DNA from 3 places in the Paenibacillus vandeheii genome. Region 3 is predicted to be linked to each of the others. Evidence: a T-box and tRNA genes for the amino acid it is inferred to sense, from the RefSeq annotation. Region 3 holds a T-box; the other regions hold tRNA genes.
The links. The T-box of region 3 lies ahead of leuS (leucine--tRNA ligase). A T-box ahead of a tRNA ligase gene usually reads a tRNA of that ligase, here a tRNA-Leu.
Positions count from the first base shown of each region.

Region 1 (10,397 bases), on a different contig from region 3:
GGGAAGGACTCTCGTAACCAACCTGGAATGCAGCATCGGCTGCATCGGTTGACCCTGCAAGCAGCATTCGCCGGGCCTCCTGTAGTCGAATCTGTTTTTGATATTGTAGTGGGCTTATGGCAGTAATGGCTTTGAAATGATGATGCAATGAGGACGTACTCATGTTGATCATGGAGGCCAATTGCTCGATTCGCAGTGGAAGCGCATATTCGGATTGGATCATTTCAATAACCTGGGCGATGTGCTGGGCATGACTGTTCTGCACTGCAAACTGCTTGATGGAATGTCCGTGTTCGTCCTGAATCAGGCGATATAGAATCTCGCGGATCATAAGCGGTGCAAGTACGGGAATGTCTTCAGGTGTATCCAGCAGTCGAACCAATCGGATTACGGATTCCAGAAGCGGGGGCTTGGTTGAGCTTACAAACAGTCCACGGCTTGATGAATTGTCGGGTTTGGTTTGTGAGGCGGGAGAATCCTGAATAAGATTGAAAATCTGCCCTGAGTCAAAATTAAGTCGCAGACAGAGATAGGGATGATCTGGTGTAGCCTGTACAACCTGCCCTGAAATAGGCAGGTTTATGGAAGCGACAAAATACTGTGAATGGTCATAGGTGTAGCTCTCCCGTCCGAGAATAACCAGCTTGGACCCTTGGGCCACAATGCAAAGGGCGGGTTCATGCACGGTATGGATAGGCTCAGAAACCTGGGAAGCACGGATCAAAGCAAGGGAAGGAATGTCTGTTAGATGAATCCCGTCTTCGTGGGTAAAACGTCCGATCAAGCTGGCCAATTCCTGCTGCTGCTGAATAATAGCTGTGTCTGGTTCCATTTTTGAAAGCATGAATTACAGGCCTCCTTTTCTCGTACTTGTGTAACTATTTTAGAATGTGCTGGACGAATAGGCAAGAATACTGTGGGATTCTTCTATCGTACTGAGACGGATCCCTTACATAATGAAAATAAGCAATTGAATCTGTTGGACAACAGAAAGGAGTGTCGTGGAAATATGGTAGACAATACATCAGGAAGCAGACAAGAAGTGGAACACCCGTATGTTGGGATGTGGGTGACGAAGGATGGGTACATCAGGCATGAGCTTCTTCCTGGCGGTCGCTATGATGAAGCGCGGGGGAATAGGCAAAGTGCATATCAAGGTCGCTATGTAGTCGATGGAGATCATATTGAATATGTTGATGATACGGGCTTTACCGCGGATGGGGACTTTAAGGACGGTGTGCTTTACCATGCGGGCATGGTTTTGTGCAGAGAAAAGGCACAATAAAATATTATTAAAAGGGAGAGAAATCAATATGTCCAATGTAAAAGGGAAAGTGGTTGTGATTACCGGTGCAAGCAGCGGAATCGGGGAGGCAACGGCGCGTGTGTTGGCAGAGCAGGGGGCTCATGTTGTCATTGGTGCAAGACGGGAGGATCGGCTAAAGGCGCTGGCGTCGTCTATTCGATCAGAAGGTGGATCGGTGGAGTATCATACACTTGAGGTTACACAGCTGGAAGAAATGCAAACGATCGTTGAGTTGGCGCTCACTCGGTTTGGACGCTTGGATGTGATTATAAATAATGCCGGGGTCATGCCGCTTTCGCCACTAGAAGCATTAAAAGTGGACGAGTGGAACCGGATGATTGATGTTAACATTCGCGGTGTTCTGCACGGCATTGCAGCTGGTCTGCCAGTTATGAGAAAACAGGGCTCCGGTCAGTTTATTAATATCGCCTCTATCGGAGCTTATGCTGTGACACCAACGGCCTCGGTATATTGTGCAACAAAGTATGCAGTCCGTGCGATCTCGGAAGGTCTGCGACTGGAAGTAGGCGGAGATATCCGCGTGACCCTTGTATCGCCGGGTGTGACTGAATCCGAACTTGCCGAATCGATCTCTGATGATGAAGCACGCGAGTTTATGAAGGAATATCGGCGCATTTCCATCCCGGCCACGGCTATTGCTCAGAGCATACTGTATGCGATCAGCCAGCCAGCTGAGGTGGATGTGAATGAAATTGTGGTGAGACCCACAGCAAGCATGTCTTAAACGTCGCTGACGGACTTGAGAGATGTTCCCAACCGTGTATACGGATTGGGGACGTCTTTTTGTGCTCTGAAAGAGAGCTCGTCTGGATTGCAATATGGTATAGTAATGATCAAAGTAACGCACCACAGAGAGGGGAATAATGCATTGACGCTGCAACAGCTAAAATATGTGATTGAAGTCGCCACGCGTGGCTCGATGAATGAAGCCGCCAAGCGGCTGTTTATTTCCCAGCCCAGCCTGTCGAATGCCATTCGGGATCTGGAGCAGGAGCTGCGAATTACTATTTTTGAACGTACAAATAAAGGGATTACCTTGTCCAAAGAAGGCGTGGAATTTCTAAGCTATGCACGTCAGGTGGTAGAGCAGGCCGAATTGCTGGAGAATCGTTATTTGAATGCTAAGCCGTCTCCGCAACATTTCTCCGTCTCCACACAGCACTATGCTTTTGCGGTGAATGCATTCGTGAAGCTGGTACAGCAATATGGGCAGGATGAATATGAACTGGCTCTGCGGGAAACGAAAACGTATGAGATCATCCAGGATGTCAAGAGTTTGCGCAGCGAGATCGGCATTCTTTATCTGAATGAATTCAATTCAAAGGTTATTAACAAGCTGCTCAAGGATGCGGGTCTGGTATTCAACAGTCTGTTTGTTGCCAAGCCGCATATCTTTATCAGTGTACAAAATCCGCTCGCGAAACAGGAGTCGGTTGCCATTGAACAGCTTCAGGATTATCCATACCTGTCCTTTGACCAGGGGGAGTATAACTCCTTCCATTTTTCAGAGGAGATCCTAAGCACACTTTCTCATCCCAAAAGTATACAGGTTAACGACCGGGCCACGCTGTTTAATCTACTAATTGGTTTGAATGGATATACCATCTCGACAGGTGTGCTAAGTGCCGATCTGAATGGGAACGAGATCATCCCTGTCCCGCTGGAGTGTGAAGAGACCATCAATGTCGGTTGGATCAGCCACAAAAATGCTTCGCTTTCCAATCTGGGCATGGAGTATGTTCAGGCTCTGCATGAGGCGATTCAATCCTGAATAGTCAGGAGCAAACCGTTTCCGTTCCATCGGAGCCGGTTTTTTTATTGTTTTTATATCATTCAGGTCTAGGGTACAGTATTATCTTCCCGTATAATATAGGAATATGCTTATTATCATTGCGTAAAGGTACGAAGGGAGAACGGTCAGTGCGAGTTTTATACCGAAATAAGAGTGAACAGCATGAGTTGACGATATATGATACTTCCAGGCTTTATGGGGAAAAGGGCCGGTTTCGTGTGCTGGAGTTCTCAAACGCAGCTGTTCAGGGCGCCATGGATCTGGACGAACCATCCCGAATGGTGCTGGAGTATCCGAGAGCGATGGCTCACCTGATGGAACGAAATAATCCTGATTATGAATCGGTTTTTGTGGTGGGACACGGCATTGGAACCTTATCAACCTACCTGTCTAAGCGTCAGGTAAAAGTTGCCGAACTCGATGCGGAAGTCGTTGAACTCAGCAAAACCTTCTTTGGATATAGTGGAGTTGATGTGCTGGTTGGTGACGGTCGTGAACTATTGGAGCGGGAAGCCTCGGGCTCCTACAATTATATTATTGTGGATGCGTTTACGGCTACAGGAACTCCTGCACAGTTCACTTCAAGCTCATTTTTCACGATGTTAAAAGACAAATTGCATTCGGGTGGTATCGTACTGCTGAATGTATTCGGACGTGCGGGCAATGACAGGTTGGTGAATGCAATTCATACCACGTTACAGGAACACTTCGCTTATACGCGCTCATTTGCATTGCCAGCTGAAACAACTGATGAAGTCCAAAACCGCATCTTGGTGGGTTGTGACGAACCCATCTCATTTCAATCGCGTCATATGGCTGGGTTTGTAGAACAACAGCCTGGAGAGGGATATGTTATTGTAGATTGATATAATCTTAATCTCGAATACAGTCCAGTATGATTGCGAAGAAAGTACGATCATGCTATCCATTTTATGTACTCAATTGTCATTAAATTGTCAATCTTCCTATGTATTTATTCGAATTTCATAAACTATTTATTTCTTCTTAACAACTTTCGTATAAAATAGAGGGAATATGCCTTTTCATGAAAAACCGGGGGAAGCAATAATGATCGCAGAGAATAAAACACCCAGATTAAGAAGAAGAGTAAGGGAGTTCAAAAAAATAAGCCTTACCGCTCTGTTGAGTGGGTTGGTCACCATTGCCGTTTTGATGACATTGACCATTATGTTTATTTCATCTTATACATCCCAGAAGCAGTCGCTGATTAATAATACACTCTCACTGAATTATTCAAGTGCCGTGCAAATGAGCCAAACACTGGACTCGTTGTTTCAATCCATGCAGGGCAGTTTGAAGTATTCAGCCAATTATTTTCCGGAAATGGATTATGCAGACGCCAATAGACTGGATTCCACACTGGATTTGATTCGAAACAGCAGTAATTATTTCAATTCGGTTTCTCTGGTAGATGAATCGGGAATCATTCGGGGTTCATCTCCCTATTTGGAAAAAAGCCTCGGACAGCCTATTACTTCGGATGCAGCCAAAAAAGCGTTCAAATCCAGAGCTTCCTATATCTCTGAAGCGTACCGCGCGCCTTATTCGGAACGAAGAACCGTTTTTGTGAGTGAACCGATCTTCAGTCCATCAGGTGAATTTAAAGGTTTGATTAGCGGGAGCATCTATCTGCAGGAAAACAATATCTTGAACCTGTCATTTGGCAGCCAGCTCAAGACTAGTAATGGTTCTTATTTTTTTATTGTTGATGCCAAAGGAACATTGCTATTTCACCCCGATACGGAAAGAATCGGTGAAAATCTAAGCGAAAATCAAGTTGTGCAGAAATTGCTAAACGGACAGAATGGTAAAGAACAATACAAGAATCTGGCTGGTGTGGATTCACTCGCAGGTTATTATAAGGTGCCGACAACCGATTGGGGAGTTGTTGTTGTATCTCCAACCCAGATGGTATACGATCAGCTGAATCAACATATTCGCATGCTGCTCTTGTACACCTCAGTGCCATTCATCATTCTGACGCTTATCGTTATTCGTGTAGCACGCAAGCTGGCCAGTCCATTTGTATACCTTGCCGATCTGGTTAACCAAGTGGATCAGGGCAAAGTAGATTTGCCTGTAATGAAGCCGCATTGGAACAGGGAAGCTGATCTGTTAACGCGCACCGTGCTGAGTACATTGGCGAATTTTCGAAAGCAGAAGGATCAGCTTACGTATGATGCCAGAACGGATGTATTAACTGGAATGACCAATCGCAGAACATTTGAAGAAGTTATTCAGCACTGGATTGATGAAGAAGTTCCTTTCTCCATTGTGGTCCTGGATATTGACCGCTTCAAATCCATAAACGATACGTATGGGCATCATGCGGGGGATCAGGTTCTGAAGCATATTGCGAATATCATTAAATTGTCTGTTCGGACGCAGGATGTATGTTCCCGGTTTGGCGGCGAGGAGTTTGTTGTGTTATTACGACATACCGAATCCAAAACAGCGTATCAGATTGCCGAGAATATTCGAGTATCCGTGGAACAGATCGTACTGCCTATTGATCGTTCTGTAACGATTTCGGCAGGTATTGCCGAATATCCGTTGCATTCTACAACAGCCACAGAGTTGTTCCATTTGGCGGACAATGCGTTATATCAAGCCAAAGAAGAGGGGCGTAATCGTACCATTACAATCCAAACGGTCATCAAATAAGGTTACGGTTCCTCATATCAAAATAAAAGAAGCTAATCCCATCTGAGAAAGGGATAGCTTCTTTTGTCTTTTGTTTAGACTTCTTGAGATCTGGCCAGGACTTCATTCGTATACTGTTCTCCCCAGTCTCGCATGCTGTAAATAATCGGCTGGAGCGTTTCTCCAAACGGTGTAAGCGAATATTCCACTTTGGGCGGAACTTGAGGATAGATTTCCCTGTGAACAATTCCGCTGCTTTCCAACTCTCTTAACTGGAGAGTTAGCATCCTTTGGGTGATATCTGGAAATAATTTTCGGATCTCGTTGAATCTTAACGAACCAGAGAATAGGTGATATAGAATCGCACCTTTCCATTTGCCTCCGATGACACTAAGCGTGACTTCGACGGCACAGCCATAAGGAGTGGGACACTCATCAATGGTTTTCTTTTTCATTATAATTGCACCTCCATCGTGGTGGTTATTTATGGTATCTATTGGAGTACTACATCACATAAATGTACGTATCATTCATCTATGAGCATATCACTTCTCTCTTGGATTATAAACCCCATGGCTCAGCATGATGTCCAGACAACAAAGAACCCTGGCTTCGTGCTAGCGAAACCAGGGTTAGGGGATGAAAGGCTGATTATATCAAATGGTCCAGGGAGTATGCCCCTGCACCCGCAAGTGCAACACCGATCAACGATCCGAGTATAACCAGATTGTATTCGAATCCTCCGTTCAGATTCCAAAGTCCCTTACCTGCATGAACTTTCGCTATGGCAACAACCATAGGAATCATGAGCAAAATGGCAGCAACACCAGTCCAGAGACCTGCTCCAAACAGAAATCCCCCGATTAATTCAATGAGTCCTCCAAAGACCGCCATAACTCTCGCAGGCTTCAGACCCATCGCTCCGAAAAATTCGGCAGTTCCTGATATGCCCTCTCCACCAAACCAACCAAACAGTTTCTTGCATGCATGACCCATCATAATGAAACCAATAACAAGTCGAATAATAAGTAATCCGGTGTCTAACATGTACTTTTTCCTCTTCTCTGGTCATATAAAACGGATTCGTCTTGTATCGTATAAACGTCAGATAAGTGACGCCAGAATGGTATCACATAACGCCATGGTTTCAATATTATCCTTGCCACTGGAATGTGGAACAGACTTGTTCTGACAGCATTCCATGAAATGAGCCATCTCACCTACAAATCCTCGTAAGTAGAGGTCGCGATAAGCCCCTGACATGGGTGAGCCGGAAGGGGTGAAAACAGTATCCTGCTCCTCAAGGGATTTCCAGGGAAGGTTTTTTCCTGTACGGGATGGATGAACCGTGAGTGTGTTAATTTCATCTGCTAACGCAAATCCGTCGTCAAAGGTGACGAGTACACTTTCGCTCTCGCGTGACCATGCACTCATGCCTGCAAAGTAGACACTGCCCACCACACCCTGATCAAATTTAAGGGAAATGCTCTGGTTAATATGTTCTCCGTCCTTAACCGTCGTGCCTGTAACCTGAACGGCTTCCCCGAACAGAAAACGCATCAGATCAACCATATGAATGGCAGCGAGTTTCATAAATTGTTCCTCATCCTTGCAGAATGGTGTGCTGTCTACAGCGAACTTCATATGGAAAGAACGTGCTCTGCCCAATGATCCGCCATCAATCAGTTCCTTAAGTTTTATGTAGACCGGAGCATAACGTTTCATAAATCCAACCATGACAACCACACCTGCCTTTTGGGCTGCCTCAGCCACAGCAGCGGCCTCCGCAGCGTTCCATCCGAGAGGCTTATCCACATATACATTTTTGCCAGCCCGGATGCATTCAAGGGCAAGAGCTGTCTGATCCTCTGGTTGCGCCACAACTACAACGCCATCACAGTCTTCATTCTGCAACATCAGCTGAGTATTGTCATAAGCTTTCCCGTTGCTCCCAAAACGAAGGAGTGCTGCCTTGGAACGTTCAATACTGCGCGTAGCAATGGCCTGAATCTCTGCTCCTGCTTCAACAGCAGAAGGATATATATTTGTGGATGCATGAAAACCTGCACCGATAAAACAAAGCTTTGCTTTTTTCATATGGGATCTCTCCTTTAAATTCATATCACCATTCACCATGATTAGATCTTGTAGTTTAAATGCTTCAGCATCTGACCGGCGATGGTATGGTTAACGCTGTGAGGAACCGGCTGTGTTCCGAGGATGAGATGTTGGCGTTGCTGTACAAGATATGGCGAAAGGCTGATCTTTGGCAAACTGCCATTTTAATTCGCCGAGCAGGGGCATAAGCATTTTGGTCCAGTGAATGCTGCGTTGTCCTTCTTCAATACTTCGATGCGTTGTGTTCTTGAGATTCGTGCCAACTCCCCTTTTCTGAGCAAGGTATAGCGTGCCCTGCGGGACACCTGATCTGCTAATATCTACGATAGGGAGTTTGCATATGTTAAAAAAGGACATATGTCCTATTTGTTGAAGCTTGGAAAAAAGATGTTGCAAACTTATTTTAAAGTATGTATACTCTTAATTACGGTAAAACAAGCTATTGCTTGACCGGAATGCTTTTCATCCATGATGAGAAGATACATATTATGCGGTCGTGGCGGAATTGGCAGACGCGCACGGTTCAGGTCCGTGTGGGCTAACCCCCGTGGAGGTTCGAGTCCTCTCGACCGCATCAAAGAAAAAACTCGCGAAATTGCTCTAGGCAATTCGCGAGTTTTTTTATTTATTGAATTTCAATTGTTGCACATATAGTCCTGCGATCGCTCCAGCAATACCGAAGAGCGCAACACTGGCCATGACTTCATACGCTTGAAAGCGAAACAGAAAAGCGATGCCGCTGCCAAATGTCGTTCCGGCGAGAAATCCGAGAGAAATCCCTATTTCTTTGGTTAATTTCATAGGTTCACCTGCTTGGGAATGTGAGTTTAGGATTTGCAAATTTTTAAAACAGGAAGTAAAGTGTGATCAGGAAAATACTCACATTTTATTTCCTTTTTTCATTTTGTGGTTTTATCCGTGTGATTATGCATGATATTTCTTAAGGGAGGTAAGAGCGAATGAATATGAACGAGCGAATTGCAGCATGGAACGAAGAAGCGCAGAATTGTACTTGTGGGCATTATCACCGCCTGGTGCAAATGCAGGTTTATTTGGAGCATGGAGCGATCCGGCAATTACCTGGCTATTTATCCGAGCAAGGGTACAGACATGTGACCGTTGTTTATGATCGATATACGGGACCGGCAGCAGGATACCAAGTGCTAAAGAACATTCAAGAAGCGGGCGTTCATGTGGATGAGATATGCATGCCAGAGAACAGATCAGGGGACGTGATCGCCGACGAGGCGGGAATTGTGCAGGTATTGCTGGGTGTGAAAAAGGGAAGTCAGGCGATCATTGCTGTTGGTTCAGGGACCATTCATGATCTGGTACGATTTGTTTGTTCCAAAATGAACAAGCCCTTTCTGTCCGTACCGACAGCAGCTTCGGTTGACGGATTTACCTCGGCAGGTGCACCTCTTATTGTAAGCGGCGTCAAACAGACTTTCCAGACCGTGCCGCCTGAAGCTATATTCGCGGACATCGATATTTTGGAGCAGGCTCCGCAAGAGATGAATGCCGCCGGATTCGGGGATATGCTTGGAAAGTATACATCACTGGCGGACTGGGTGGTTTCCAGGGATCTGGGTGGGGAGCCATTCTGTCCAGTAGCTTATCGCATGACAGAAGAGGCACTAATGACCTGTGTGGAGCATGTACAAGGTATCGCCGAAGGGCGGGCCGATGGTGTGACTGTATTAATGGATGCGCTGATTGCTTCCGGCATTTCCATGCTGATCATTGATCATTCCCGTCCTGCATCTGGTGGTGAACATCACGTGTCCCATCGGTGGGAGATGGATCTGATGGATGCAGGGCACAGGCCTGTTTTGCATGGTGCCAAGGTGGGTGTCGCCTGTGCCCTGCTTGCGGTAAAATACAAAGATCTTGCACAACAATCCGACGAGCCGGTTTTCCGTGTATACAATAATCTGCCTGATTCATCCCAGCTTACTGCTTGGCTAGAGCAGGTGGGCGGCCCTACAACAACTGAACAACTGGGGATATCCATGGAGATGGTGGAACATGCGTTCACCACAGCTCATTTGCTTCGGGATCGTTATACAGGCCTGAAATATATCAACGAGATTCTTAACGTGGGTACGAAATAAGGTTGGAGAGATATAACCAGTGTTGTTTTGCGTTATTAGTTGTACGTACAAATATAGAATAAAAAATGTAATGTATGAGACAAAATAGTGTTGATGTTTATAATAAAGGTAATTATGTTTGATTCGAAAGCAACATATCCTAATGAGTTACTGAGAAAGCTTGGTCAGTCAAGGGATTAAGGAGGTGGAACAAACGTTATACAAGCCGGATTCATGTATGAATTATAGCCTATCTCCTTTGGGGAACAGGCTTTTTTTACTTTTTATAACAACGCTAAAATTAATGTGTTCGTACAAATATAACGTGAATGTAAAGCCGGCCATGAAGTTCTATTCTTTTAAATACGCCATGTTTTAATGGAGTGGTTTGTAAGTGCCTCTA
Region 1 is NZ_JAROCD010000003.1:200,467-210,863, forward strand. Features, by position in the region: gene P5G61_RS06450 (AraC family transcriptional regulator) at 1-844, opposite strand, end outside; gene P5G61_RS06455 (Atu4866 domain-containing protein) at 1,010-1,285, shown strand; gene P5G61_RS06460 (SDR family oxidoreductase) at 1,314-2,051, shown strand; gene P5G61_RS06465 (LysR family transcriptional regulator) at 2,196-3,098, shown strand; gene P5G61_RS06470 (spermidine synthase) at 3,248-3,985, shown strand; gene P5G61_RS06475 (sensor domain-containing diguanylate cyclase) at 4,188-5,804, shown strand; gene P5G61_RS06480 (winged helix-turn-helix transcriptional regulator) at 5,879-6,238, opposite strand; gene P5G61_RS06485 (DoxX family protein) at 6,435-6,830, opposite strand; gene P5G61_RS06490 (Gfo/Idh/MocA family protein) at 6,888-7,880, opposite strand; tRNA gene P5G61_RS06495 (tRNA-Leu) at 8,392-8,475, shown strand; gene P5G61_RS06500 (hypothetical protein) at 8,523-8,702, opposite strand; gene P5G61_RS06505 (sn-glycerol-1-phosphate dehydrogenase) at 8,861-10,015, shown strand.
Region 1: it has a tRNA-Leu gene. The T-box ahead of leuS (leucine--tRNA ligase) is inferred to sense a tRNA for this amino acid. The anticodon was not compared.

Region 2 (10,397 bases), 170 kb from region 3:
GAAATGCTTGATATTCAGTCTGGAATCCACATCATGTGGTCTTCTTATTATGCAATGGAGCGACAAGGAGATGTAGCATTTCTTGCAGGTCAGCTGTTATATGGGATGTATATGTATGAGGACGCTAAGCGTTTTCTGGAACTGTCCCTGGATGCGGATTCGAGAAAACAAAATTCTGCTGTGCTATACGACTTGGCCGTGTGTTGTTATGAACTTGAACTGGAAGAAGAAACGTTGGCTTACACGCGGAAAGTATTGGCTTTGGAACCTGAGCATGAAGAAGCAATGGATTTGCTGAATAGCTTCGAATGTTTATAAAGATTGAAACTCACTTCTCTTCATCGTATTATTAGGATAATCACACAATAATTTCCGGTGAACGGAAGAGGAGATGAGAAGATGAAGAAGGTTCTGACTATTTTGCTTTATCCACTTGCGGCGGTTGTGGGAGCGCTGGGTGCAAATTCAGCTGCGACTGGTGATATGGTACTTTTTGCGAAAGATATAGCTGTAGATCGAGGTTCTGACGGGCAGGAGATTAATGATAGAATCGAGCGCAGGAATTCCTAATTACATATCATTTAAACTGTAAAAGTAATTGTTAGACGGAGCGGTATACCAAAGACAATTACTCTTGAAGCGAAGTGCGATGAGCAGAAATTCTGCCTGTACAACCTTTAAGCCGGTTTCGTACCTGATTTAGGTGTGAACCGGCTTTTATTCATGAGGGGGATAACCGTTGAAGATTATAATTGGACAGCCCAAGCTGGAACAGCAGTTACTGCAGCTGGAAGCGGAATTGAAGCAACATCCGGAAGCGGATGTATTGTTTTTTCCTGAAGGTTATCTGAATCAGAACGTGGAAGAGGCCAGTCGTCTGGCAGCAGCATATGGAACGATGATTGTGTCAGGTTATCGCAGGTTGGAAGAACGCCCCAAGGACCGTTCGATCATTATTAACAAGGCGGGGGAGACTGTATTGGAGAAAGCGAAGTATACCTCTGCTGAGGTCGTTAAGGAACAGGAGTGGGCCATCAGCACCTTGTTGTGTGACGAGCTGGTGTTACAAGGTTTTCATAATGCGAATATTGGCAGAGTGGATATAATCATGCATTCCATTGGTGTAGGGATGTTCAGTGAAGAGCAGTATACAGAGTGGATGGAAGAAGCACGGCAGATAGCGGTACAAAATCAATGCATCGTTATGGGTACCAGTCATGCGGACGGTACGTATCGTGACAGTGAAATTTCAATTCCAATCGCTTATTGTATTGCCCCCGATGGGCAAGTGGTCTTGGCATCCAGAAACGATCCACGTACTCGTTTGATTACCCTGGACAAGCAGAATACAGCAGACCGCTGTCATGGAACATCAGGAAATAATGTAAATATTCAAGTCGTTCCTTCGGCATAATTCAACTGACAGAATACGCAATGATTGGGCCGTAAGCTTTCCGAATAGCCCGGTCATTGATGTTAGAATCGACATATGTTATGGCATACCTTGAAATTCAAAGGAGGCCAATCAAATGAGTGAAGTTGGATATGGTTGTAATAATGTTGGAGGAGTAGGAAACGGTATTTGTACTTCCACTGCCGCAATTCTGGTACTCTTCATCCTGCTCGTCATCATCACTAAATCTTTCTGGCTGTAAGCCAGAACAGACAAGGTGAGGACCGGGTTACGTGTACGCTCCGCTGAGACTTCAGCGGGGCTTTTCTGCGTTTCTATGAAAGAGTGATATGATGAAAGAGATTTGACAACCGAAAACAATGTGCTTAAAATCACATAAGAGACTATTAATAGAGATTGAAGGGATAGCAATGCCGTTTATTCGTTTTAAAGGATTCACAGGACCCCAACTGGAGGAAGTTGTACCCCGCATCACGGAGCAATTTGCGTTGATTACCAATATTCCGCGGGAGAGAATGAAAGCAGAACGTCATGACGTACAAGCTCTTACTCCTTCCCCGGCTTCAGTAGAGATTCTTATGTTCCAACGTGATCAGGAGATTCATAATCGGATTGCTTCCTCAATGCAGGCTATTTTGGAAGAAGCGGATTTGCCTGATGTGCATATTTTCTTCAATATACTGTCACCAGCGCTGTATTATAAACAAGGCAAGCCGTTGACAGATTACCGATTGGATTGAGAATAAAAGGGCTGCTCCGATCATGTTCGGAAGCAGTGGAGACGAGCAGATTGTGCTCGTCTTTTATTTTTAACTTAATCTTATAACGTAGCAGTTTCCTATCCCTACTTTTCTTTGATTCGATGCAACTGGAAAGCGCAAAGGGAGGATACGATGAATAAACCACCGCCAATCCAATACACCAGCCGAACCCCCATTTGATCAGCAATCAGACCGAAGATTACCGTAGATATGCTCATGGCAGCTGAGAGAACAATACCATGTGCAGCGTATACCTTGGACAGGAATTCGACAGGTACACTGCTCTGAAAAGCCGTTTGCTGAGCAACATCGCGGATCTGATAAGCGGGACCCATAAGCACACACAATACCAGGGCAAGCCAGGGAAGGCTGTTTAAACCGTATGCAATGGTCAGCAAGCTGATGAGAAGCGAACCTATTGTCATACTGGAGATCAGGTGCTTCTGTATGCGAGTGGCCAGCGCGATAGCCAAAATTCCCCCGAGAATGGTGCCTGCAGAGTAGCTGGAGTTGATAAGTCCCCACCAACCTTCTTCTTGGCCCAAAGCTTCTTTCACAAAAGCAAGCGTGATAGCGCCGACCCATATGGAGCCAGCAGCACCTTCAACCAGATCCATGAACGTAATCAGGCGCAACGACCGATTTTTCCAAAGGATAAGCCAACCTTCCCTTAACACATCCCATCTGGAAGTGGCATTTTCGACTTTTTCCTGAATATTGCGGGTAAGTGAGCTGATCGTAATCATCAGCATCAGGACAGCCCAGGATAAGGCTGTAGCCGCCCAAAATGTTTGTGCAGCACCCCAGTGCATAACGATGAATCCGGTCATCGCATATCCGATAATTGTCACGGTCTGAGTGGAGAAGGAGAGAAAACTGTTCGCCTTCACCAGATCTTCTCCTTGAACCAATCGGGGAGTTAACATGTTTAACATTGGAGCTTCCCATCCGTCCAGAAACGACAGAATCGCTACTCCCACAAGCAGAAGGGGAATATGCGTAGTGAGACCAGTAAATGCGATGGCGATCCCGGTAATCATCAATGTTTTGGCTAAAGGAATGGTAACCATCAGCCTCGAGAATGCGAAACGGTTCACAAGCATAGGAGCAGTAAATCCGGCCACGATACGCGCGGACATTTGAATAAATGGAAACAGCGCAGCGTAAAGGACAGACCCGGTCTGTCCGTAAATAAATGTCGTGATAACCATGATATATATAACATTAATGAGAGAGAGCAGTGTTTTGGCAGCCCAAAATGGATAAAATGCGATGTTCATGCTAAGGTGTCCTTTCCACAACGATAATTATATTTTACGGGTATCGTTGTGAACGCACCACAAACAAAGTTATCATTTTCCCGTCATTGAGCAGCAGAAAGACAGCTGTCCCAAGGGATAGCTGTCTTTCTGTTTTCTATAATTCAAGCCACAACGAGCGAAAAAGCGATAAGCAGCATCAGCAAACTGGTCATTCTGGTCATAGCCATATACGGTCTACTGGGTTCACCTTCACCCCGGGAAATCCAGCCATAACGCAGGTACCAGCCAAACTTAGGGAAGCAAAAATTGATGATACAAAGTGTCATGAATATAAAAAAGAGGGTTCTCATACCCGATCTTCCTTCCTCATTTTACATGACCGCCTCAAAATTAACGCTTACGTCTCGTGAAGAAGAAAACAATCAAAATAATAATAATGACAATTAATAGAAATTTCATAAGTGACCCTCCTGATGGCATGAAGAATATTTGTGAATGTATTTATCAGTTATTACCCAAGGAACACATGTCTTGAATAACTATGTTACAATTAATTATATTGTTTTTATATAAACACATACCAACGGGTTATCGATAGCTTCATTAAATACAATAAAGTTTGGTGAGATGAAGGAGGAAGCATGACTAACTACAATCAACTCGCTATACAATGGGAATTTATTATCTCAAAAATTAAATCTTCCGTGACCGTAGTCGATGCTACCTTGCCTGATTTTCCGCTAATATATGTAAATGAATATTTTAATCAATTAACTGGATATTGTGCGGAAGAGTCGATTGGACAGAATTGTCGGTTCCTGCAAGGGCCGGATACGGACCCGGAAACTGTACAGCACATTCGCGAAGCGTTGAAAAAGCAGCAGTCCATAAAGACAGAGATTTTGAATTATACCAAAGAGGGCAAGAAATTCTGGAATGAACTTAATATTGATCCCATCTTTAATGAAGCAGGGGAGTGCCTGTTTTTTGTAGGGATTCAATATGATATATCAGAACGGAAATATGCCGAGCAGCAGCTGCGGATGGCTGCTTCGATGACAGAAATGAACAGTCGGGGACAATTGGAGTTCATTGGGAAGCTGAACCATGAACTTCGCACGCCGCTGAACGGGATTATGGGCATGATTGAACTTGTCAGCATGGGTGAAAACAGTGAGGAGCAGAAGGAGTACCTGGAGCTTGCGCGTCAGTCCGGGGAAGCTCTTCTGAATATTGTTAACAATAGTCTTGATATGGCCAAGCTGGGCAGAGGAAAAATGAGAGTGGAGCAAATCGAATTCCAGCCGTTGAAGCTGATTCAACAGATTATTAAAACGCATGAACCTGCCGCGCGGAATAAACAAATTCGCTTGCACTGTCAGGCGGATCTGACTATTCCTGACGTACTCACGGGTGATCCTCTGCGTCTCCGGCAAGTGCTGGATAACCTGCTCAGTAACGCCATTAAATTTACGGAACAAGGTGAAGTGCACATACAGATGGATGTACAGGAGCGGCGAGGGGATACCGTTATCCTAGTATTCAATGTACATGACACGGGAATTGGCATTCCGGAACATAAAATCAATCAATTGTTCGAAGCCTTCACGCAGGCGGACGTCTCTCATGCACGCAAATTTGGCGGGAGTGGACTTGGACTCACCATCTGCAAAGAGCTGCTCGAGTTGATGAGTGGTCAAATTTCGGTGGAAAGTATCGAGGGAAAAGGGACGAAGTTTGAGGTTACCGTACCCTTACTTCGACAACGGGCGATTCCTAACGTGGGATAGTCTGTGCAGAACAGCCGGGAGATACCGGCTGTTTTTTTGTGCTTATATATTGTTTAGCGAACTGGCGTTCTGGTATAATGCAAGTGTTGAATGGGGGAGAAGCAGCATGAGTAAAAGGCGCAGAAGGAGAAAGAACAAGGGCATGCAACGATTTAAAAAGCAGATATTGACGTTAGTGGCAATGTTAATCGTCGCCCTGTATGCATGGGTTGGGGGAGAATGGCCACTGGATATACCGTCCCAATTCGGGGGAAGCGACCGGAGTGTGGATCATACCATCACATTCCCTGCCGAGCGTTATCCCGAAACGGCCAATCATATCAAGACGGCGATCAAGGCAGGTCATTCGGATGTTTGCACCATTGATCGCGGTGGGGCTGAGGGTAATCGGGATTTGTCCCTCAAAGGTGTTCCAGTCAAAAAGGGGAAAGATCGGGATGAATGGCCCATGGCGATGTGTGCGGAAGGCGGAGCAGATGCGGATATCCAATATATTAGTCCCAAAGATAATCGTGGTGCAGGGTCATGGGTGGGAAACCAACTAAGTACATATCCGGATGGAACACGAGTAAAGTTTGTGGTGAAATAAACGTCAGACGATGAATAAGAAAGTAATTGTTACAGAAATGCCCTGGCTTTGAAAAAGTGAGGCATAAAATGTAGGACAAAAATAAAACCAGACGTCTAGGCGTCTGGTTTTATGGTATGAAGAGCGAAATAAACACGTCTTGTTCACGTATAAATACATGAAGTGCTTATTCCTTGTTTACAGATCAGCCGTAGATAACTGCATTCCACTTAAATGATGAGAGCGGATGCTTAACAACCGTGTGACTTGCTCTACTTCGTCGAATGGAATCCACAGGCTTCCGTGGACTGTCCGTAAGGACAGAATGGACTCGTCGGCTGTACGCTCTGGAAATCCAGTTACCGTTTGACCGCTTGTATTACGGACGATGATCTGTTGTTTGCGCCGAATGGCAATTTCTACCTCTTTTTTCATATGTCATTGCTCCTGGTTATGGAATAGTAATTCGATATGTCAATAATTTCAATGGTTAATTTGTCTTCATTATCTAGTCTATCAGAACTAGGTATAGATTTCCAGATCAGAAATTATATTTTACATAGGTGAAAGGACTTATTTTATTCTATCCGTTTTTGAAGAAGCAACCAGGGTTATATAAGGGTAAAAGGAGGGGCACGGAAATGACACAATTGCTGATTGGACTTGTACGCACAGAGAATGAAGCCATTATGATGCTGAATAAACTGAAAGAGGAAGGCATAGCAGATAAATATTTGGGGGCGGTAGCCAAGGAACAGGTCAATTTAGAAGTGGTAAGTGAGAAGACGGGTTTACCTATGCCTCTGAAGGGTGCAGGAACTGATGGCGCTTTAGGGGTATTCAAAGGGGTACTCGCTGGTCTGGGCAAACGGATGGATCAGACGATGTCCATTGGGAAAGCTGTACGCAAACTTGCAGGCAACGAGATCGGAAGTGAGACGGATGATCTGGTGCTTACCCTGACAGAAGCAGGGGTCTCGGAAGAAGATGCTAATTACTATGAAGATTGGCTGTTGCAGGGGCATATCCTGGTAATTGTAGAATGCAGTGAGGAAGAGGCCGACCGAATTGCCCCTATTCTTCTTTTTTAGTTTAATTTAAGCCTGATTTTAGGTTTCTTTAATGTTGGGGAGGTATTCTTATTTTACACCTCCCTTAATATAGATGGTTTATAGAAAGTTCGGGACCGCAACTCGAACTTTCTAGGCACTGCTCGCTAACGCTGGCAGTGCCTGTTTCATTTTTTTTAGATTATTTGTTGTTAAGGTGTTGCAATGTTATAAATTTCATGGTAAGATATTTCTTGTCGCCTGAAGTGATGAAGCAATACATACATATGCCGGGGTGGCGGAATTGGCAGACGCACAGGACTTAAAATCCTGCGGTAGGTGACTACCGTACCGGTTCGATCCCGGTCCTCGGCATTACAGTGAAAACCTTGAGAAATCAAGGTTTTTTTACTTATTACCCTTGAATAAAGCTTTCGTCAAAAGCTAAAGGTTCTGTATGTCTGGGAATCACTTTCCAACACACAGAACCCTGACGATCATACTCCTTTTCAGTGCTTGTCTAACCACAAGTTCTGAAGAGGAGTTTTTATTAAAGGAAATAAACGAACGATAGTTAAATTTACCTAATCACTAGAGTTTATCAATTACTTTTGTTAGCTTTTGAAGTGCGGATAAAAAGTTTGTTAATTCTTCGTGTGTTAAACTCGCATAATATTTTTCGGAAATCTGCTGCATGAATTTTTCAATTTCTTTTTTGTAAAGCAGCCCTTTTTCGCCTAATTCAACTGAAAATGTACGCTTATCTTCAGGATGTTGTTTTCTATAAATATAATCTTCCATTTCAAGTTTTACCAACTGTTGGCTGATGGCACTTTTGGTAATATTCAATTTTTCTGCTAACTCTGTAGGAGTGGATGATGGATGCCGAATAATTATTGTTAATAACGTATATTGCTGATTATTTAATTGAAAATTCGTATAAGCTCTTTCTTTTGTTTCAAGTAACAGCCATAGTTCTTCAAGTGTTTGATTAATTTCCTCAGGCAGGTTTTCATTTTTCATCTTTTTGTTTATCACCTTTTCTTCTCCAATTTTTGGGGTTAAGCTTACTTTTATATTTGGTCACCACTTCTTTGCCAACAAAGGCAGCACCTATCAGAAAAAAGATTTCTCCCACTACTATACATGCTGTAATAACAGTGGTCTTTATGTGAATTGGGAATGGGGTAAAGGGCACAATAGCTGCAAATGCCCATAGTATAGGATAAAGGATTAAAAGTGCTATTCCAAGTTTAAAAAGGAATGGTTTCTTTTTCTTATCTCCGTTTGAAACGTTCTCTTTTTTCAATGTAAAGCCTCCATTAATTTAATTTAGTTAACTTAACTAAATTGTATATCGAAGCCTTGTTGATTACAAGACTTTAAAATACATTCAATTTGATCATCCTAATAAGCTAGTCGCATGAAGAGATGTATGCCAAAACATAAAAAGGTCCTGTGTGATTTTCCCAATCACACAGGATCTTTTTTTGATACAGCATCCAAATATATCGTAACCCATTTCTCTTAACGGAGAGAGTGTTTAATTGTTCCTCATCAGTGTAAAAGCCACCGGCAGAATCATAGTCAATCCCGCCAGTATGGCTGTACCTGCTGCGCCCCTGTAGTTCTTTTGTTTCCAGAGTCTTGGAGCCAGACTTCCAATATAGAGGCTTGCCCACAAGGAAATCACGCCTAATATAGAGAGTTTTACAATTACAACCGTCATTTTGTTATTTCATCTCCTTCAACGGCAGGACTGACCTGATCTCCATGCCTTTTCATGTGAAAACGAATATTCAAATGGTATTTCGTTTCTTTGATATGTTCTCGCCATTTATAAGCGTACCACTCCTGAAGTGTGGGGAAAGTCGCCCGGAGGCGGTTTCCAATATGGATACAATCCACATTCCATTTATAGAGTGTTTTATTTAGAAGTTCCGAAGCCATGGATGTCAGTTGTTCCTGAACCGAATCTTCTAACAGCTTAATATTTTGGGGCAACGTGTAGTCTACCTTGGACATGGAGCCTATCAACTCCCCAACCATATGGGGAGACAGGGAGATGTTGATTTGGTCATCTTTCCGTGTCAAAGTAAGCGGGTTTTTTTTCAGCGCATCCATACTGATCGTCAGATTGTATTTCGGATCAACTGGATCATGAAATTCCATAACGGTTTCCTCGAACTCCCCACGCAGAATATTGAGCGTTTTGGTCTCCAGCCCAGTAAGATAACCGGCCAGCTTTTGCCCCTTATATACTGCACTTCCAAAAAAATCAATGGGGGATTCTCCTTTTCTGGGAAGATCACCGGCATAGGTATTACTCGTGATTGGAGGCTCTCCTTTGGAGTTCGATGAAGACGACTCTTCCTTGTCCCACTTCAGGGTACCTTTCTCTACATCAGGACGTTCCGCTGATAGGATTGTTGTGCCTCCAGTTCCGGGTTGTTCAACATCCAGGACAAAATCGTGGAAGCGGGAACGCTTGGGCGTGATGGCTCCTGTATTATGGGGGTCCATCTCAAGCTCAAACCACAGATCAATATCATCCTCCATTATAGGTTTAATATTCTGGATGTAGGTATCGGCCCGACCTTTTGTTGTAATGACATTGACTGTCCGCCTGAATTCTGAATTACGCACAACCTCACCAAGGATGGGCATAACGCCCTGACGGGCAACGCCGTCTCCCAGGATGAATGCCTTGGAATGGATGAGGGTCAGCCTTCGGGCTACATAGCTTTGACTTGTTAACATTGCGGAAGACAGGCTTGAACCCTCTTGAGAAAAAACATTGACGATATTTTTGGATTCAGATTTGCTTTCGCTGCTTGAGCTGCTGCTTGACTTCGGCATGGCGACGGCAAAAGTATAGATATAATCGTTCCTTGGACCGGTATCGACGCCTACAGCCATAATGAATGCCATGTTTTCCGGGTCCAGTCGGTCCCAACACCCCGTCAGCAGCGGAAAAATTAAGATAAGGAGGAGGGAGCACTTGCAGATGGACTGCAATCGTGTCATGTTGGGCGCCTCCTCATTTTCATTTTAATTATGCCGACCAACCATGTAATCATAGGCAGGCCTATAGAGATGATTGACCCGTAAGTGCGCAGAAACTTTCCGTCCCAGGCGACGGCTCTCATTTCACTGGTAGGTAGTAAGGCAAAGGCATACACCAGGAGAGACAGCGGGAAAATAAGCGGCTTGACCTTCGTCAACTTCAAAACCTGGGATAATGTCGCAGCAGCACAATATAATCCGATGGCGAGCTTGATCACGGCGCTAATTAGCCATGCAATAAGGAACAGACTCTCCAGACGCTGAATCCATCGCCCAAAAATAATTAAACGGCTCACTTCAAACATTGGAACATTAAGCCTGATCGCTGTGGGATATGGGAAAACAAACAGATATACAATGGTGGTGCCGAATAGCATGATTGAAGAAATCAAAATGCACCACCACGCGGCCTGTCCCCATTCCTGTTTTTTGCGCAATCGGGGCAGAAGGAATCCAAAGACAAGCATTTCCGAAAATAATGAACTTT
Region 2 is NZ_JAROCD010000001.1:435,297-445,693, forward strand. Features, by position in the region: gene P5G61_RS01900 (tetratricopeptide repeat protein) at 1-318, shown strand, start outside; gene P5G61_RS01905 (hypothetical protein) at 400-570, shown strand; gene P5G61_RS01910 (hypothetical protein) at 740-1,414, shown strand; gene P5G61_RS01915 (YjcZ family sporulation protein) at 1,530-1,655, shown strand; gene P5G61_RS01920 (DUF1904 family protein) at 1,825-2,154, shown strand; gene P5G61_RS01925 (MFS transporter) at 2,259-3,455, opposite strand; gene P5G61_RS01930 (DUF6199 family natural product biosynthesis protein) at 3,599-3,787, opposite strand; gene P5G61_RS01935 (sensor histidine kinase) at 4,079-5,227, shown strand; gene P5G61_RS01940 (NucA/NucB deoxyribonuclease domain-containing protein) at 5,370-5,816, shown strand; gene P5G61_RS01945 (hypothetical protein) at 5,994-6,230, opposite strand; gene P5G61_RS01950 (general stress protein) at 6,437-6,886, shown strand; tRNA gene P5G61_RS01955 (tRNA-Leu) at 7,134-7,219, shown strand; gene P5G61_RS01960 (MarR family winged helix-turn-helix transcriptional regulator) at 7,436-7,867, opposite strand; gene P5G61_RS01965 (transporter suffix domain-containing protein) at 7,857-8,153, opposite strand; gene P5G61_RS01970 (hypothetical protein) at 8,388-8,573, opposite strand; gene P5G61_RS01975 (Ger(x)C family spore germination protein) at 8,570-9,871, opposite strand; gene P5G61_RS01980 (GerAB/ArcD/ProY family transporter) at 9,868-10,397, opposite strand, start outside.
Region 2: it has a tRNA-Leu gene. The T-box ahead of leuS (leucine--tRNA ligase) is inferred to sense a tRNA for this amino acid. The anticodon was not compared.

Region 3 (10,397 bases):
GCAGTGCGAAGCAAAATCAGGGCTTCGATCGACTGCTTGAGCTAGTCGGAACGTATCGCGGAGATCGTGACGTATATGTGGTTGGTGGTACGAATGTGGGTAAATCCACATTGATTAACCGTCTGATTCGTGACTACAGTGATCTTGAGCAGGAACTCACAACATCTCGTTATCCGGGAACGACGCTGGATATGGTTAATATTCCGCTGGATGATGGAAAAGCTATTATTGATACACCGGGAATTGTATACCCTTGGCGTTTCAGTGAGATTGTATCCCGTAAGGATCTGGCTGCCATTATGCCTGAAAAACCGCTTAAACCTGCTGTTTATCAATTAAATTCTGGTCAGACGCTGTTCTTTGGCGGCATGGCTCGTTTTGACTTTGTAGAAGGGGATCGTCAGTCCTTCACTTGTTTTATCAGCACTGCGCTTGATATTCACCGGACGAAGCTGGAACGTGCAGACGACTTGTACCGTGACCATCTGGGTGAATTGCTGTCTCCGCCAACGCGTGAAGATGCTGCGGATATGCCTGAGTGGACCAGACATGAATTCCGTATCAAACGTGGCAGTCAGTCGGATGTATTCATTTCCGGTCTGGGCTGGATTAAGGTTAACGGAGAGAATGGGGCGCTTGTTGCTGTTCATGCTCCAAAAGGTATTCGTGTACTGATCCGTCCATCCTTGATCTAATGTAATCTCAGCAGCATTTTACTCAGATCGGAGGCGGAAGTATGTCGGAACAGAAAAAAGCCAATCCTTCACTCCCTGTCCTGCTTGGCGTTATGGGTGATCCCATTGCACATTCCAAATCGCCTGCCATGCATAATGCGGCTTTGCAGGCTGCAGGAGTGAATGGAATGTATATGCCATTGCATGTTCATCCCGACCAGCTGGAAGCAGCCATTCGTGGCATAGTGGCGCTGGGGTACCGTGGTGTGAATGTAACTATTCCGCACAAGGAACAGGTCATGCAGTATCTTGATGTGATTGATGAAAGTGCACGTCTGATTGGTGCGGTAAACACCATTGTCAATGAAGAAGGCAAGCTGACAGGGTATAATACGGATGGTATCGGTTACGTGCGTTCTTTGAAGGAAGAAGCTGTTCCGGAACTCGCAGGTAAGCGTATCGCTGTTCTGGGGGCTGGAGGAGCAGCAAGAGGTGTGATTTATGCCCTCGCTTTGGAGAAGCCTGAACGGATTAGTATTCTTAACCGTACAGCCGACAGAGCCGTTGCGCTTGCTTCCGATCTGCGGGCTCATGGACTGGGTAATATCACAGGTGGCGGAATGGAAGAGGCCGCTGCGGTGTTGGCTTCGGCCGATATTGTGATTAACACAACAGCCGCAGGTATGCATCCACATGTAGATGACGTGCCTGTAGATCCTGCACTCATTCGAGTAGGTGCAGCAGTAAGTGACCTCATCTACAATCCCCTGGAAACTCGCCTGCTCCGTGAGGCAAGGCAGCGTGGATGTACCGTGCACGGTGGCCTGGGTATGTTTATATATCAGGGCGCGGTAGCGTTCGAGCACTGGCTCGGCATCCCGGCTCCCGTGGAGACGATGAGACGAGCTGTATTAGACAGTTTTTGATATTGTAAAAATATAATTGAACGGTCAAGCCTCGGACAGACATTGTACTGTTACTGAGGTTTGCTCACCATAAGGAGTATGGAGTATTCATGTTAAACGGTAAACAAAAGCGCTTTTTGCGTTCACAAGCACATCATCTGACCCCTGTGTTTCAAATTGGTAAAGGGGGAACGAATGAGCACCTGTTCCGTCATATCGAAGATGCGATTGAGAAGCGTGAATTGATGAAAGTGCAAGTGCTGAACAACAATCTGGATGACAAAAATGAAATCGCAGAAGAAGTTGCTCGTGAAACAGGAAGCGAACTGGTGCAAGTCATCGGTAGCACCATCATCCTGTACAAAGAATCACGTGACAACAAACAAATTGAACTACCTAGGTAAGGGAGAGTGACACGGGTGAAGATCGGCATCATGGGTGGTACGTTTGATCCGATCCACATGGGGCACCTGCTGGCAGCCGAAGCGGCCAGGGATGCATATGCATTGAATGAAATCTGGTTCATGCCTTCCCATGTTCCCCCTCATAAACGCGGAACAGGGGCATCGGGACAGCAACGTCTTGAAATGACGGAAGCGGCTGTGAAAGATGTGCAGCACTACGAAGTGCTTGGCATTGAGATGGAGCTTGGCGGCGTGTCTTATACCATCGATACGATGAAGGAGCTTTGGAACCGTTATCCGGAGCATGAATTTTACTTCATTGTTGGAGCGGATATGGTGAACTATCTTCCCAAGTGGGAACAGATCGAAGATCTCGCCGAACGCTTGATCTTCATCGGTGTGGGACGCCCAGGATTCCAGCTGCATCTGGATGACCTGCCTGACGTATTACAGGATCGGGTACTGTTGGCAGAGATGCCTTTGGTGGACATATCATCCACGGCAGTACGCAGACGTTTCTCCAAAGGGCATTCCGTGCGCTTTATGATTCCTGACGCGGTCCATCAATACATTGTAAGGAGCGGTTTATATGGAACTAAGCCGTGACGAACTGATCCGCGCTGTTTCCGGTCAAATGCCGGAGAAGCGTTGGAAGCATACGCTTGGTGTCATGGAGTCGGCAGTAATGCTGGCTGAAAAATACGGTGCTGACCCTGTAAAAGCGGATCTGGCAGCGATATTGCATGATGTGGCCAAGTATTGGCCTGTATCGGAGATGGAAGCGGTCATCCGTGACAATGGATTGAACGAAGAACTTTTGCAGCATGACAAGCAGCTCTGGCATTCCGAAGTGGGTGCTTTTATTGCAGAGCGTGACTACGGGATTGATGATGCCGAAATTATTAATGCCATCCGCTGGCATACCTCAGGTCGGGTCGGCATGAGTCTGCTGGATAAAGTGGTATGTCTGGCGGATTATATTGAGTCTGGGAGAGACTTCCCGGGAGTGGATCATATCCGTGAACAGGCTGAACATAGTCTGGAAGAGGGTTTAATTGCCGGTTTTGACTCGACGATCAGCTTGCTGATCTCGCAGCGCCGTGTCATTTATCCTTTGACCATGTTGTCGCGAAATGACTTGATTGCACAATTATAGATTAAATTATGGAGGTTGGTTCATGACAGTATCATCGAAAGAACTTATGAATATGGCGGTTGCTGCCGCTGACGATAAAAAGGCATCCAACATTGTAGCGCTGGATCTGATTAACATCTCGCTTGTAGCGGATTATTTTGTTATCTGTCACGGGAATTCCGATACACAGGTACAAGCGATTGCAACAGAAATTCGCAAACAGGCACATGCAGCCGGAGTGAATATCAAAGGCATCGAAGGCATGGATTCTGCGCGTTGGGTATTGATGGATATGGGTGATGTGGTTGTTCATATCTTCCACCGCGACGAGCGTGAGTATTACAACATTGAACGACTGTGGTCTGATGCCAAAGTGGTGGAAACGGTATGAGTTTGATCGCAGGAACAGTTGTCAATTTGCCGGTTTCACGTGAAGTGTCTCCGTTTGGCTACTTTTTGACGACAGGATCGGAAGATGTACTGCTTCACTATACGGAGCTTACACGGGACGTTAAAATTGGTGAAATGCTGGAGGTCTTTCTGTTCTTTGATACGGAAGATCGTCTCGCGGCAACCATGAAAAAACCATATCTCACACTCGGTGAAATGGGACGACTGGTTGTGGCTGATATTCATCCACGCCTCGGCTGTTTCCTCGAAATGGGGCTTGGACGGCAATTGCTGCTCCCGATTCGTGAATTGCCTGAGTTGGAAGAATTGCGTCCCCATGTAGGGGATGAAGTTTTTGTTCTTATGGAGCATGACAAGCAAGGACGTTTGCGGGCAAAATTGGCTGGGGAACGTGAGCTTGCGCCATTGTCTTTCCATGCGCCAACCTCTTGGGTGAACGAATGGGTTGAAGCAACAGTGTACAAGCCACTTCAGATGGGGACTTTTGTACTTGTTGACGGTGGTGTGCTCGGATTTGGCGCGATCGGCATGATTCATTCCTCGGAGCGAAATCGTATGCTGCGTCTTGGTGAAAAGGTGAAATGCCGGGTAACCATGGTACGTGAAGACGGACGTGTCAATCTGGCGATGTCCCCTCTCAAAGAGGTGGGTCGCAATGAAGATGCGGACAAACTGCTCGCTTTCATGAAAGAGCGCCCTACGGGCGGCATGCCTTATTCGGATGCTACCCCGCCGGACATTATCAAGGAGCGTTTTGGCATCAGTAAATCTGCTTTCAAGCGTGCCTTGGGCAAACTGATGAAGGACGGTCTGGTCACTCAAAAGGAAAACTGGACCTATCTGACAGAGTCTGTACCCCAGGATCAGAACGAGGACAAGTAAGCAAACAGCTATCATGGATCAAGCATGTGCTTGAATCCAAACGTAAAGGCAGGGCAAGGCTGGGTGAACTCCGGACGCCCCTGCTTTTTCTTTTGTTCAAATGAGCTTCGAAAATGAAATTGAAAGTGCGGTGCCTGACATGTCTTACCGGAAATTTGCCTATGTGTACGATGAATTAATGGAGGATATGCCTTATCCGGACTGGATAAGGTTTGCGAGAACGGCTTGGGAACGGCATGGCATGCCGAAAAGTGTGGCTGAACTGGGCTGCGGTACCGGTTCAATTACGATCCCCCTGGTCAACTCCGGCTTCGAAGTTACAGGCATTGACCTGTCAGCGGACATGTTGTCTGTTGCACGCAGTAAAATGGAGGCTACACCTCAAGGTCACCGCTTATATCGGGAGGGCAGCGTCCGCTGGGTGCAGCAAGATATGCGGGACTGGAGAGTACCGGAGCCCGTGGACTCGGTGATATCGTTCTGTGATTGCGTGAATTATTTGCTTGAAAAAGAAGATGTTGTCCGTACATTTCAGCGTACTTACGAGATGCTGAAGCCGGAGGGGACTTTCCTGTTCGATGTACATCATCCGAATACCCTTATTCGATACGAAGAGGAGCAACCTTTTGTGTTGGATGAACGCTCCGTGTCGTATATTTGGACCTGTGATATGGATCATGATCGGTGTGAGATCGAGCATCATCTGAGTATCTTTTCGCGTGCTGCTGAGAGCGGCAAGGATATGTACCAGCGGTTTGAAGAGGTTCATGTTCAGCGTGCATACGATCCAGACTGGATGAAGCTGGAGCTCACGAAGGCTGGTTTCAGAGATGTGCGTGTGTATGCTGATTTTGAGTGGAAAGAAGCGGGAGAAGGCGCACAGCGTCTGTTCTATGTAGCTGTGAAATAGGTAACTAAAGAACTGTCCTTATGATACATAGGGGCAGTTTTGTTACAACAGATAGTGAACGGAAAAGAAGAAGTTTATATGAACTCTACTTTGATCTGATGCTGAGAGGGAATCAAGTGTCCTTATCGTCAATACAATAACAAGGAACACATTCAGTGAACGATGGATAACCTGGAAGAAGGAATCAAGCGATTCCGGTCGTCTTGATGTGTATACTCATGCATGGCATTGTTTATAGTCAACAAACAGTGTAATATTGACTTTAATGCTTCTTTTTTATATAATGTTCCCGATCATATCGTATACATATTTCGATGATAAGGATCAGTAGTGAGTCCTGTACATGACAGAGAGCCGACGGTTGGTGCAAGTCGGTTGACAGTATTTCACGAACTCGCCTTGGAGAAATGCGGTGATTACACCATCTTGCAACCGACGAAGCAACACTCGTGTTCAGGAATGGAAATCCGCATCGGTTAACCGCCGTTACAGGTCCAAAGGGAGTGGATGACGAAGCACGATCGTCCGCTAACTAGGGTGGTACCACGGGAATTCAACCTCTCGTCCCTAGCGCTGCAAACGCTACGGGATGCTGAGGTTTTTTTGTTGCAATAAATGTGAATAACCAGAGGAGGAACAATAGATGAGCGAGAATCAACAGCCAAAACACGGCTATAAGCCACAAGTTATGGAAAAAAGTTGGCAGCAATACTGGGATGACAATAAAACGTTTAAAACGGGTGAGGACCCTTCTAAACCGAAGTTTTACGCACTGGATATGTTTCCGTATCCATCCGGCTCAGGCCTGCACGTAGGTCACCCGGAAGGATACACGGCAACGGATATCGTATCCCGTTTCAAACGTATGCGCGGCTTTAATGTACTGCATCCAATGGGTTGGGACGCTTTCGGCCTGCCTGCCGAGCAGCATGCATTGGATACGGGTGAGCATCCGCGTGATATCACCTTCCGCAACATTGATAATTTCCGTCGTCAGATCAAATCACTCGGTTTCTCCTATGACTGGGATCGGGAGATCAGCACAACTGACCCTGAATATTACAAATGGACGCAATGGATCTTTATCCAGTTGTACAATAAAGGCCTGGCTTATGTTGATGAAGTACCTGTTAACTGGTGCGAAGCTTTGGGTACGGTACTGGCGAACGAAGAGGTTATTGACGGCAAGAGTGAGCGTGGTGGACATCCGGTCGTTCGTAAACCAATGCGCCAATGGGTATTGAGAATTACGGAATATGCAGAGCGTTTGCTGGAAGATCTGGAGGAGCTGGACTGGTCGGAGAGCATCAAGGATATGCAGCGCAACTGGATCGGCAAATCGACCGGGGCAGAAGTTACTTTTGCCATTGAGGGTCATGAAGAAGTTATCAAGGTGTTTACGACACGTGCAGATACGTTGTTTGGCGCAAGTTATGCTGTAATGGCACCTGAGCATGAGCTGGTGGATGTCATTACAACCCCAGAACAGCGTGAAGCAATCAAGGCATATCAGGAACAGGCTGCTCGCAAGAGTGATCTGGAACGCACCGACTTGGCTAAAGACAAATCAGGTGTGTTCACAGGAACTTACGCAATCAATCCGGTAAACGGAGCGAAGGTACCGATCTGGATCGCCGATTATGTTCTGGCTGGTTACGGCACAGGGGCAATCATGGCCGTTCCGGGGCATGACACTCGTGACTGGGAGTTTGCGAAACAGTTTGGTCTGGACATCATCGAGGTTGTACAGGGTGGCGACGTAACCCAAGAAGCTTATTCTGGAGACGGACCGCATGTGAACTCCGATTTCCTGAACGGATTAAACAACGAAGAAGCGATTGCGAAGATGATTGCCTGGTTGGAAGAGAACGGTAAGGGACAAGGCAAAACGACCTATCGTCTGCGTGACTGGTTGTTCAGCCGTCAGCGTTACTGGGGTGAGCCAATCCCGATTCTGCATCTGGAAGACGGAACGATGAAGACAGTGCCGGAAGATCAACTGCCTTTGCTGCTGCCGGATATTGACCAGATCAAACCTTCGGGTACTGGAGAATCACCGCTGGCAAATGTTACGGAATGGGTTAACACCATAGATCCGGAAACAGGAATGAAAGCACGTCGCGAGACGAACACGATGCCACAATGGGCCGGTAGCTGCTGGTATTACCTGCGCTTTATCGATCCACATAATGACAAGGAACTGATCTCTCAGGAGAAACAGCAGCAGTGGCTGCCCGTTGATCTGTACATTGGTGGAGCGGAGCACGCGGTGCTTCACTTGCTGTACGCTCGTTTCTGGCATAAAGTGCTGTATGATCTGGGTGTGGTGCATACCAAAGAGCCATTCCACAAATTGGTCAACCAAGGTATGATCCTGGGAACCAACAACGAGAAGATGAGTAAATCCCGTGGTAATGTTATTAACCCGGATGAGATCGTCAATGAATTTGGTGCAGACACATTGCGTCTGTATGAAATGTTCATGGGGCCTTTGGAGGCTACAAAACCGTGGAACGCTAACGGGGTTGAGGGTATGCACCGCTTCCTGTCACGTGTATGGCGTCTGTTCATCAATGAAGATACAGGTGCAATCAATGACAAGATTACAGCAGATGGTGGTACCGATGAGTTCAAACGGACGGCTCACAAAACCATCAAAAAGGTTACAGAGGATATGGAACATCTGCGTTTCAACACAGCAATCAGCCAGTTGATGATTTTCATCAACGATGCATACAAAGCAGATACGCTGTCACGTGAAGCGATGGAGAACTTTGTACAGTTGCTGTCACCACTGGCACCACATATGGCAGAGGAGCTGTGGAGCCGTCTCGGTCATGAAGGTGGAATCTCTTATGTAGCTTGGCCTGAGTATGATGAGTCCATGACGGTGGATGCCGAAGTGGAGATTGTTGTTCAAGTGAATGGCAAAATTGTAACTCGTGCTACGATCGCTAAGGACCTGGACGCACAGGGTATGCAGGACTTTACAATGGAACTGGCACCTGTGAAACAGGCACTGGAAGGCAAGACCGTTCGCAAGGTCATTGCCGTTCCAGGCAAACTCGTTAATATTGTTGCCGGTTAATCTCACCGGCTTTGAACTGCTCATCCAGCTTCAATAAATCTTCATCATATTTGTCATGAGTCGTCTGGATCAGGCTGTCAAAAACACCATCTAGACTCACCTTCAGCAGGGCAAGTGCCTGTGCGGTGATGCCGCCAGGTACAGCCACGCGAGCCTGAAGTTCTTGCGGGGTATATCCTCCTTCTGTGAGCAGCTTGCCTGTTCCCAGGAGCATCTCGCCAGCAAGAGCGCAGGCATCGGCTCGTTTGATATCTGTGAGCTTGACAGCACTCTCGATCCATTGCTCCAGAAAGAACGATATGAATGCAGGTCCGCAGCTGGAGAAGTCGGATGTGATCCGGGTACAGGCTTCATCCACTTGATAGGGTCTGCCGATATGACTGAGCAGCCCTTCCAGCAAAGCGCGGTCTTCGGTAGTCATTCGCTCACCGTGTATACACAGGGACGCTCCGCTGCCGACCTGGTGCGTAACACTGGGGATAACTTTGGAGACTTTGCAAGGAAGTGCAGATTCCAGATGGCGCAGCTGCACGGGACTGGTGATCGAGACGATTATATGATTGGGATTCACGACAGGCAGGATGTCGTCAATGACATGTTTGAATTCAAGTGGCTTTACGCATAGAAAGACGATATTGCTGCGGATGACGGTTTCCCGGTTGCTCTGTGATTCATGCAGACCAGGGTAACGGAGGGCTAGCTGCCGTACTTTGGAAGGGGTTCGATTGCTGGCGGCGATCTGCCGTGGCTCAAGTGCACCGGATTGAATCAAGGCATAGATCAGCAGGCTACCCATGCTGCCGGTTCCGATAAATCCAACCTTCATTGTTCAGGCCTCCTTTCATGCTTTACGGTAATGGCGCAGTTCTTTCCCTCTAGTGTATGCGTCAGGACCTGCTTGACATGACATGAAAAAAGTACAGCTTGGTTTACGAGGCAAGTCCAACGGTTCGGAAGCACCGCCCGTGTTCAGAATAGATTTATTTTGAATCCAGGGAGAGGTGTGGAAGACATGAGATGGAACAAGGGATTGACCATTGCTGCTGCGGTGGTTGGATGTATATTGATATTATGGTCGGGCAAAAGTGAACAGCCACCTTCAGGCTGGGAACCTATGCAGCTCGCCACCGAGAAGCCGACGATAGAGCAGGAAACCTCTGCTGTACAGTCGGCTACTTTGGTTCAGGAACAAACGAAGGCTCCCGATGCAGATCAGAAACCTTCAACTGCAGAGGCCTCCACAGAGACGAACCAGATTAATGCCACGACGGAAAAGGTAGCTAATCAGAGCGTTGCAGGCAACAACCAAACGGATGTCTCTATAGGTGTGGCAGAAACGAAATCAGATGTACCTGTGGTTTCACCAGACAATAATCAGGCATTGGTCGGCAATGAAGCTGTTGACAATGGTAAAGTTGATGTCAATACAGCTCCGGTAGCCAAGCTTATGGACCTCCCTGGAATTGGGGAGAAAAAGGCGCAAGCCATTATTGATTATCGTAATTCTCATGGACCTTTTACCAAAGTCAGCGACCTGACCAAAGTGAAAGGAATCGGAATGAAGATGCTGGAGAAAATGGCTCCTTATGTGCAGATCAGGTAGTAACAATATATTAAATATTACGATATAAGTTGGATTTGAAATGACATTACAGCAATCGAAAGGTTTCTGTACGCTGGGTGTCTGGATGACATCTATATGGGTTCAGCTTTTATCGGACGGGAGGGAAACGGTTATGAGTACAACAGACGTACGCAAAGACTGGGATACGTATTTTATGGACATCGCCTATATGGTCTCAACCCGTTCCCGCTGTTCACGCCGTCATGTTGGCGCCGTACTTGTTCAGGGGAAGAAACTGCTTGGAACAGCTTATAATGGTGCGCCCATGGGAGTTCCGGACTGCTCTGAAGCAGGGTGCATGATCTCGGAAGAATATGAGCTGGTGGTAACCGACGGTCAGGAGGAAATGGTCAAAAAGCAACGC
Region 3 is NZ_JAROCD010000001.1:262,686-273,082, forward strand. Features, by position in the region: gene yqeH (ribosome biogenesis GTPase YqeH) at 1-695, shown strand, start outside; gene aroE (shikimate dehydrogenase) at 737-1,600, shown strand; gene yhbY (ribosome assembly RNA-binding protein YhbY) at 1,690-1,983, shown strand; gene P5G61_RS01155 (nicotinate-nucleotide adenylyltransferase) at 1,999-2,589, shown strand; gene yqeK (bis(5'-nucleosyl)-tetraphosphatase (symmetrical) YqeK) at 2,573-3,139, shown strand; gene rsfS (ribosome silencing factor) at 3,162-3,509, shown strand; gene P5G61_RS01170 (CvfB family protein) at 3,506-4,411, shown strand; gene P5G61_RS01175 (class I SAM-dependent DNA methyltransferase) at 4,512-5,321, shown strand; T-box leader at 5,627-5,893, shown strand; gene leuS (leucine--tRNA ligase) at 5,965-8,409, shown strand; gene comER (late competence protein ComER) at 8,390-9,235, opposite strand; gene P5G61_RS01190 (ComEA family DNA-binding protein) at 9,422-10,012, shown strand; gene P5G61_RS01195 (deoxycytidylate deaminase) at 10,146-10,397, shown strand, end outside.